2 linked regions of the Pseudovibrio sp. M1P-2-3 genome follow. The protein of the gene in region 1 binds, or shares a complex with, the protein of each later gene. Links are inferred from orthologs where the notes say so. Each region holds a gene or a part of one and is shown on either strand. Other genes may lie near its edges.

What was found. Proteins that work in one complex are often made in the same cells at the same time.
Region 2: the proteins of sdhA (region 1) and P6574_RS11570 are in contact, whole or in part, in a crystal structure (PDB 6C12), measured with the Escherichia coli proteins. The link is inferred for Pseudovibrio sp. M1P-2-3 from one-to-one orthologs.

The regions. Positions count from the first base shown.
Region 1 is NZ_JARRCW010000001.1:4,265,760-4,270,564, reverse strand. The notes cover bases 951-3,825. They hold sdhA (succinate dehydrogenase flavoprotein subunit), read left to right. Parts: upstream 951-1,394; coding sequence 1,395-3,257; downstream 3,258-3,825. Other genes in these bases: P6574_RS18740 (succinate dehydrogenase iron-sulfur subunit), read left to right, coding at 3,282-3,825; sdhD (succinate dehydrogenase, hydrophobic membrane anchor protein), read left to right, coding at 1,006-1,389; sdhC (succinate dehydrogenase, cytochrome b556 subunit), read left to right, coding at 951-997. Outside these bases: P6574_RS18760 (glycosyltransferase family protein), read left to right, coding at 1-148; more of sdhC, read left to right, coding at 599-950; more of P6574_RS18740, read left to right, coding at 3,826-4,064; P6574_RS18735 (TolB-like translocation protein), read left to right, coding at 4,221-4,805. UniProt on the Escherichia coli protein: Two distinct, membrane-bound, FAD-containing enzymes are responsible for the catalysis of fumarate and succinate interconversion; the fumarate reductase is used in anaerobic growth, and the succinate dehydrogenase is used in aerobic growth.
Region 2 is NZ_JARRCW010000001.1:2,668,583-2,673,284, reverse strand. Bases 892-3,663 are described here. They hold P6574_RS11570 (FAD assembly factor SdhE), read left to right. Parts: upstream 892-2,010; coding sequence 2,011-2,316; downstream 2,317-3,663. Other genes in these bases: mfd (transcription-repair coupling factor), read left to right, coding at 2,342-3,663; recG (ATP-dependent DNA helicase RecG), read right to left, coding at 892-1,847. In the rest of the region: more of recG, read right to left, coding at 1-891; more of mfd, read left to right, coding at 3,664-4,702. UniProt on the Escherichia coli protein: An FAD assembly protein, which accelerates covalent attachment of the cofactor into other proteins.

The DNA of each region.
Region 1 (4,805 bases):
TTGTATTGAAAGAAGTGTAAGTGAGGCGTGTAAGCGCGTTGAAGCAAGATGTGATATTGCAATATCGTCAGCTAGATTTGGTAACCTAGCTATTATTTCAACTAGATTATTGAACTTCTCACCTTTTATCGAACATGTAGAGAGCTAGCCGTGGCAACAAAGACGAGTAACGGAGTTGCTAAGCTAGTGCATTTCACCTCCTCTGTCCGCGAGCTTTAACTGGAATGACTCTATTTTAAATTTGTATGCCGGTGTTTTCAACCTATGCAAGTTTGGAAAAGCTATCTCATGATTGGGAAGTTTATACTCAACTCTGAAAAATTTACAAAAAATTCAGAAAATGTAAAACATGAGTATTACTTTCATGTTATCCTGTTGATTTATGGAGCTTTTTCTTGGGCAATTTATAGCCTATAAGTCAAAGAAGATGAGAAAAAAGTAGACTTTGGCATATTTGATAGCAATTTTTGGCTGTAATTGCATTGGATGCTTTGACGCACCCGCGTGTTGCGGGTATTAGATCTTCACGCAATATCTCATCCTTGCTCACGCTTACGTAAACGTAAATGTAAACAAGGAGGGAACGGGAGAAAGTTTTATGGCAAACGCAGACTTGAAGGCCAATAGGCCGCTGTCGCCCCATCTGCAGGTTTACAAGCCAATCCTGACGATGGTGATGTCAATTTTGCACCGCATTACCGGTGCTGCACTTTATTTTGGCACGGTGTTCCTTGCCATCTGGCTTATTTCCGCCGCCGCTGGCCCTGAGTATTTCGACGCCGTGAATGCCGTTTACGGCTCGTGGTTTGGTCGTCTTGTGCTCTTTGGGTTCACCTGGGCGCTTGTGCACCACATGCTGGGCGGTCTTCGTCACTTTATCTGGGATATGGGCCATGGTTTTGACTTGCCTTTTGCCAACTGGATGGCAAAAGCAACAATCATCGGTTCTGTCAGCATCACCGTGATCTTATGGATCATCGGGCTTCTAGTGCACTGAGGTACCCAATGTCAGACTTGCGCACCCCCCTTAAAAAAGTTCGCGGCCTTGGATCGGCGAAAGATGGAACAATGCATTTCTGGCGTCAGCGCGTTACCGCTGTTGCCAATGTTTTCCTGATTTCCTTCTTCGTGGTTCTGGTGATCTGCCTGCAGGGCGGAGATTACAACTCCACCGTTGAGGCCCTTCAAAATCCGATTGTCTCTACCTTGATGCTTCTGGTCATCCTTGTGGGCTGCTTCCACATGAAGCTCGGCATGCAGGTGATCATTGAAGATTACATCACCAGTGAAGGCACCAAGTTTCTTGCCCTCATGGGCAACACCTTCTTTTCTTCTTTCATTGCACTGGCCTCAGTTGTTGCCGTGCTCAAAATCACCTTCGGAGGCTGATATAGATGGCTGGATCAACCAATCAGGCATCAGCTGCACAGGGCGGCAAAGCCTACGAATTTGTAGACCATAAATTTGATGTTGTTGTTGTAGGTGCTGGCGGCGCTGGTTTGCGTGCAACCCTTGGAATGGCAGAGCAGGGCCTGAAGACCGCCTGTATTTCCAAAGTGTTCCCGACCCGCTCGCACACAGTAGCTGCACAGGGTGGTATTGCTGCATCGCTTAAAAACATGACGCCGGACAGCTGGCAGTGGCATATGTATGACACTGTGAAGGGTTCTGACTGGCTCGGTGATACCGATGCCATGGAATACCTGACCCGCGAAGCTCCTGCTGCTGTTTATGAGCTGGAGCACTACGGTGTGCCGTTCTCGCGCAATGAAGAAGGCAAGATTTATCAGCGCCCATTCGGCGGGCACATGCAGAACTTTGGTGAAGGCCCCCCCGTACAGCGCACCTGTGCAGCGGCGGACCGCACCGGCCACGCCATTTTGCACACGCTCTATGGTCAGTCTTTGAAGCATAATGCCGAATTCTACATCGAGTACTTCGCGCTTGATCTGATCATGTCTGAGGATGGCGTGTGTCAGGGTGTGATCGCGTGGAACCTTGATGACGGTAAGATCCACCGTTTCTCCGCCAAGATGGTGGTTCTGGCAACTGGTGGATATGGCCGCGCATTCTTCTCTGCCACCTCTGCCCACACCTGTACAGGTGACGGCGGCGGCATGATTGCCCGCGCTGGTCTGCCATTGCAGGATATGGAATTCGTTCAGTTCCACCCGACCGGTATTTACGGCTCCGGCTGTTTGATCACCGAGGGTGCTCGCGGTGAAGGTGGTTACCTTGTGAACTCCGAGGGCGAGCGCTTCATGGAGCGGTATGCCCCATCAGCCAAAGACCTTGCATCGCGCGATGTGGTGTCCCGCTGCATGACTATGGAAATTCGCGAAGGCCGCGGTGTTGGTAAGAACAAGGATCACATCTTCCTGCATCTTGACCACCTTGACCCTGACCTTTTGGCAGAGCGTCTGCCGGGTATTTCCGAGAGCGCGCGCATCTTTGCCGGTGTGGACCTGACGAAAGCACCTATCCCTGTGTTGCCGACTGTTCACTACAACATGGGCGGCATTCCAACCAACTATTGGGGCGAAGTGCTGAACCCGACTGAAAGCGACCCGAACGCTATTGCGCCGGGATTGATGGCTGTGGGTGAAGCGGGTTGTGCCTCTGTTCACGGTGCCAACCGTCTGGGCTCCAACTCCTTGATCGATTTGGTGGTGTTTGGCAGAGCAGCTGCTATCCGCGCTGGTGAAGTGATTGACCGCGAAGCGGAAATCCCGACACCGAATGAAGCCAGCTGTGAGAAAATCATGTCTCGCTTCGATCGTATTCGCCATGCAAACGGCTCGACCCCGACGGCAAAGCTGCGTGAGAAAATGCAGCGCACCATGCAAGAAGATGCTGCTGTATTCCGTACGCAGGAAAGCCTTGAACAGGGCTGTGAGCGCATCTCCGCGATCTGGGGCGAAATGCAGGACATTAAAGTGTCCGATCGTTCAATGGTTTGGAACTCTGATCTGGTGGAAACACTGGAACTTGAAAACCTCATGGCAAACGCCATCACGACCGTTTATGGCGCTGAAGCGCGTAAAGAAAGTCGCGGTGCGCATGCACGTGAAGATTTCAAGGACGGTCCATTTGATGGCCGTGATGATGAAAACTGGCGCAAGCACACCATTTCCCACCTCACTGAGGATGGAAAGGTGACCTTGAGCTATCGTCCGGTTGTTCTTGAGCCGCTTACCACTGTTGAACAAGGTGGTATTGATCCTAAGAAGATCGCACCGAAAGCCCGCGTCTACTAAGGCGCCAAACGTGGAGTAGTTACTATGGTTCAGCTCACGCTGCCGAAAAACTCCCGCATGGGAGAGGGCAAAGTTTGGCCCAAGCCGGAAGGTGCGACCAACCTTCGCGAATACCGTGTTTACCGCTGGACGCCCGATGACGGGCGCAATCCGCGGATCGACACTTACCAAGTGGATGCGGATGAATGCGGCCCGATGGTTCTGGATGCCCTTATCTACATCAAGGATAAGATAGATCCGACGCTGACGTTCCGCCGGTCTTGCCGTGAAGGTATTTGTGGCTCTTGTGCCATGAATATCGACGGCACCAATACTCTGGCCTGTACTAAAGGTCAGGACGAGGTGTCCGGTGAGATCGTGAAGATCTATCCGCTGCCGCACATGCCTGTGGTGAAGGATCTGGTGCCGGACCTGACGCGTTTTTACGCTCAGCACCGCTCCATCGAGCCTTGGTTGCAGACAACATCTCCAGCCCCTGAAAAGGAATGGCTGCAGTCCCATGAGGACCGCCAGAAGCTGGACGGCCTTTACGAGTGTATCTTGTGTGCGTGTTGTTCCACGTCCTGCCCGAGCTACTGGTGGAATGGCGATCGTTACCTCGGCCCTGCTATCTTGTTGCAGGCTTACCGCTGGCTTATCGACAGCCGCGACGAGGCAACTGGCGAGCGTCTGGACAATCTGGAAGACCCGTTCCGCCTGTACCGCTGCCACACAATCATGAACTGCTCGCAGGCCTGCCCAAAGGGTCTCAACCCTGCAAAGGCTATTGCCGAGATCAAAAAGATGATGGTCGAACGCCGCCTGTGATTGCTCTAGCAGTTGAAATTAAGAAAGCCGCCTCAGACTGGGGCGGCTTTTTTGTTGGGGGGCTTACCTTTGAATAAAGCCACTCATTTCCAGAAGTAGATGTCTCCTTAAACTCTGTCTAATCTCAATGGACAGGCATTAAGGTTCATTCCATTCATGTTTATATTTAAATCTCGACTTTTCTATATTTTTTGCGTGTTTCTCGTTGCTCTTCCGGCCCGATCTGATGAGCCTGCACGTGTTTCAGTTCCAGTCCAAGATGAACAATTTTCATCTCGAACACTCGATTTGCGCACCGCCGAAATTTTTGGGCTGGGTGCCTCTCCAAAAGGTGACAAACTTGCTCTGGCTCTGGATGGGCTGAACGAATATCGCTTTCACGGGCGTCTGGTGGTTGCCAAAGGCAATCAATATGACCGGTTTGAAAATAAAGACCTGCCTAAGGGCTACCGTTGGTATGATCCAACGTTTTATCCCGATGGTGAGCGTCTGGTGGTGGCGTCCCGGTGCATTTCTGCACATATGTGCGGGGAGGAAAATGTCGGCTGGAACCTGTGGCGCGTGAACCTGAACGGGCTTGAACCGCCTCAGAAACTGACTGAGCCCCAAAAGGGTATGATCCGCTGGAAGCCCTATATCTCGCAGGACAACACCGTTTATTACGTTGTGGTTGAAGAGGGGGGCTATATCATTAACAATGCAAGCGCCATTGCCAAACTGGATCCTAATGGAAACGAGGTC
Region 2 (4,702 bases), 1.6 Mb from region 1 along the record:
TCGTTTGTCTGACGAAGAATATTGAGCCTTGCAGCGGCTGTCTTACTAAGAGGGGGTTTAAAGAGAAGCAGGCAGGTAGAGGCAGCGCTGCCTCTGCCTACGCGTCCCCTTAACTGGTGTAGTTGTGCAAGGCCAAAGCGCTCAGCGTGTTCTATCACAATTATGGTTGCGTCAGGAATATCAACCCCCACCTCAATGACTGTCGTGGCGACTAACAAGCGGGCTCTGCCTTTTTTAAAGGCGTCCATCGCAGCGTGCTTTTCCTCGGCGCTTTGTCGCCCATGAACGAGGGCAACCACATCGCCAAACGCACTTTGAAGGTCCGTAAATCTTTCTTGCGCTGCCGCCAGATCTACTTTCTCAGAATCTTCCACCAAGGGGCATACCCAATAGACTTTCTGTCCAGCTGCGATTGCCGATTTTAATCTTTCAACGGTTTCCCCAAGTCTGTCCAGTGAGACGCTGACTGTTTTAATGGGTTGGCGGCCAACTGGTTTATCAGTTAAGCGGGAGACATCCATATCTCCAAAATATGATAGAACCAAAGTGCGGGGGATGGGGGTTGCAGTCATAACAAGGACATCAACGTCCGGTCCCTTGGCAGATAATGCAAGACGCTGATGAACCCCGAAACGATGCTGCTCATCGACAACCGCAAGACCTATATTTTTAAATTTCACTGTACTTTGGAAAAGGGCGTGGGTGCCCACAATGAGGTCAATCTCGCCTTGCTCAAGAGCTTGATTGATCTCCCGCTTCGTCTTGGCTGTATCTTTGCCGCTTAAAGCTGCGATGCGTATTCCTGCAGCTTTGCACAGCGGTTCCATGGAGGCGAAATGCTGCCTTGCTAAAATGTCTGTTGGGGCCATTAAGGCAGCTTGTGCACCATCTTCGATGACTTGCGCCATCGCCATCAAGCCAACAATTGTTTTCCCCGCCCCCACATCTCCTTGAAGAAGGCGTAGCATTCGCGCAGGCTCCCCCAAGTCCTTTGAAATCTCCAAGAAAGCCTGTTCTTGCCCTTTCGTTAAAGAGAAGGGAAGGGCTGTCAGAATTTTCTGACGCAGCAGCCCCGTCCCTTTTCTCGAAGCCCCACCCTTGTGCCGAAGTGAGTTACGAACCAGAGCCAGAGCAAGCTGGCTGGCGAGAAACTCATCATAGGCCAGACGTTGCCGCTCTGGACTGTCTTCTAGAAGCTGTTCAGGAGTTTCCGGCTTATGCAAAGACAGGAGCGCCTCTCTAAAGCTTGGAAAACCGCGACGTTTCACAAACTCTGAGTCCTGCCATTCTTCGAGGTCAGGAATAAGAGCCAGAGCAGTGACCATTGCTTTTTGGAGCATCTTGGAAGAAAGACCAGCGGTCATTGGGTAGACAGGTTCAATAAGGGGAAGTGAATGGCTGTCTGCTTCACTAACAACGTGGTCAGGGTGCACCATTTGAGTACGATTATTGAAACGCTCTACCTTTCCAGAGACCAGTCTTACCTCTCCAACGGGAAGAATTTTCTCCAGATAATCCCGTCGGGCATGAAAGAAGGTAATTTCGATTTCACTGCTGTCGTCATGGGCAAGAACTTTATAGGGAGCCCGGCTATTACGCGGCGGGGCGCGGTGTGCATCTATATGCAAGCGAAGGGTCACAATTGTATCTTCTGGGCTTTCCGCGATGCTAGGTCTCAAGCTGCGATCGATGACATTGTTTGGAATATGGAACAGGAGATCAGCAATGCGAGCTTCTCGCTCAGAGTTGGCAACAAACAGATTTCCAATGGTTTTGGCAGTCTTGGGACCAATCCCGTTGAGTTGAGTAACAGGAGCAAAGAGCGGATCAAGCCGAGCTGGGCGCATAAATCTTTTCGGACCATAACGTGAACAGATACTTGATCTGTGGCATGTCTTGTTGTTTTGTGCAACGAAAGATTGGAAATGACTGACAGGTGTCTTTATACGGGCTGTGCTCCCCAGTCCTTTTTGAGCAAAATTACTGTCAAAAGTAAAGGAATTTGAAGTTATGGCCTCAATTGAACAGAGACAGGAACCATCAGCGCTGTATGAGCTGGATAATCGCCGCAAGCGTATTATTTTCCGTTGTTCCCATCGCGGTATGAAGGAAATGGATATTCTATTGGGCGGTTATGTTGAAGATCATATCTCACGGTTAAGCGAGGAACGGCTGAGTGAACTCGAAACATTGCTGCAAATCAATGACCAGGATTTATTCGCTTGGTTTGTAGGCTCCAAGCCAGTTCCAGCCGAACGTGATACCCAGCTTTTCAAAGATATTCTGAATTACCAGAACAATAAGTTTTCAGCTTAAGTAGATAGAATATCCCGAGTAAAGGATGCGTCAAGTGCAAAATAGCCCCCTCTATAATGGCGGTAATATGGTCTTCTCATCTGTGCCAGATGGCGCTGAGGCTTATGCTCTTGCAAAAGCAATAGAAGGCCATAAAGAGACGGGATTGGCTTTAACATTTATTGCACGTGATGCAACGCGGATGGCTGCCATTGCGGAGGGGGTGAGCTTCTTTGCTCCTCATGTTGAAGTTGTTCAGCTTCCTTCGTGGGACTGTCTGCCATATGATCGGGTGTCGCCCCATGCAGGTGTGGTCGCAAGGCGGTTGATGACTTTGGGTCGTCTCGCCAGAGGCATGAAATCTAAAAAGCCGGTTGTGCTTCTTACAACGGTCAACGCTGCCCTTCAAAAACTGCCTGTTCGTAAGTGGATTTCGGAGCATATTCGTGTTCTGGCTCCCGGTAACAGAGTACCACTTAAAAGTGTTATTGGTTGGCTGGAGCTAAATGGATTTTTACGCACGCCTACAGTGCGGGAAACCGGCGAATATGCGGTGCGAGGGGGGATAGTGGATCTGTTTGCGCCAGGGCGCGAAGAGCCGGTCCGGTTGGATTTCTTTGGTGATACGCTGGAATCTATCCGCACATTCGACACTGCGACCCAGATGACAGTTGCTCAAAAAAAGCGCTTGGCTTTGGTACCAATGAGTGAAGTCGTACTCGATAAGGAGAGTATATCTCGCTTCCGCAGCCGCTATGTTTCACAATTCGGGGCAGCGTCTAGGGAGGACGTACTTTACCAGTCAATATCTGAGGGACGGCGCTACGCTGGAATGGAACACTGGCTACCTCTTTTCCATGAGAAGGTGGAAACATTTTTTGATTATATTGGAGATACCCCCGTCTTGCTGGATTCGGCAGACGATGATGTGACCAAACAGCGGTTGGAACAAGTAAATGAACATTATGAAGCCCGTGAAGAGGGCTTAAATAACAAAGCACTTGCATCCGGTGTTCCCTATCTGCCGATAAAACCGGCAAGCTTATATTTAACGCAGGAAGAGTGGACTGTTACGCTGGCCGAAAGGGCAACAGCGCGCCTAAATCCTTTTTCCATTCCCCCAGGAACTGGACAAATTGTAGAGGATTTCGGAGGAAAACAGGGGCGCAACTTTGCCGCTGAACGATCAGCTGGGGATGTAAATATTTTCGAGGCGTTTACCAATCATGCCGCGCAGTTGCGCTCAGAAGGTAAGACTGTGGTCATTGCTTGCTGGAGTGAGGGGACCAGAGAGCGTTTGGCCCAAATTCTATCTGACCATGGTCTGGATCGAACTGGGTATGCCGGGAATGTCTCTGAACTGGTTCAGCTTCCAAAGGGAATGAGCGCACTGGTCATTCTTGGGCTTGAACAAGGGTTTGAAGTCGGGGATTACGCCTTTGTTGGAGAGCAGGACATTCTTGGCGATCGAATGGTTCGCCAAAAACGGCGCAAGTCGAAAAGTGCGAACGTACTCACAGAGGCCTCCAGCCTTCATGAAGGTGATCTTGTTGTTCATGCAGACCATGGTATTGGCCGGTTTCTTGGTTTGAAAACCATCGAAGCCATGGGTGCACCCCATGATTGCTTGGAATTACAATATGCAAAGGGCGATAAACTCTACCTTCCAGTTGAGAATATTGATCTCCTAACCCGTTACGGGTCGGAGGACCAAGAAGCGCAACTTGACAAGCTGGGTGGTGGCGCCTGGCAGGCCCGCAAAGCGAGAATGAAAAAACGCATTCTTGAAATTGCGGATGGTCTCATCAAAACAGCTGCAGAAAGGGAGCTGCGCTCCGCGCCTTCAATTGATGTGCCAGCTGGAACATACGATGAGTTTGCAGCCCGTTTTGTCTATGATGAAACGGATGACCAATTGAATGCTATAGAGGCCATATTCGAGGACTTGAGTTCTGGTCGCCCTATGGATCGCCTCGTTTGTGGGGATGTGGGGTTTGGCAAAACAGAAGTGGCCTTGCGGGCGGCATTTCTAGCTGCAATGTCAGGCAGGCAGGTAGCTGTTGTTGTTCCAACGACGCTACTCTCCCGCCAGCATTTTAAAACTTTTTCAGAGCGTTTCAAGGGGCTCCCGATAAACGTCAGGCAGGCTTCCCGTTTGGTTCCCTCGAAGGAGTTAAACCAAACCAAGAAGGGACTAACGGACGGCTCTGTGGATGTGGTTATTGGAACGCATGCACTCTTGGGCAAGTCTATTGAGTTTCGTGATCTTGGGCTTTTGATAATTGATGAAGAGCAGCACTTTGGGGTGAAGCATAAGGAGCGCCTTAAGGAGCTGAAAAGTGATGTTCATGTGCTAACACTCTCTGCAACGCCCATACCCCGAACACTCCAGTTGGCCCTAACAGGT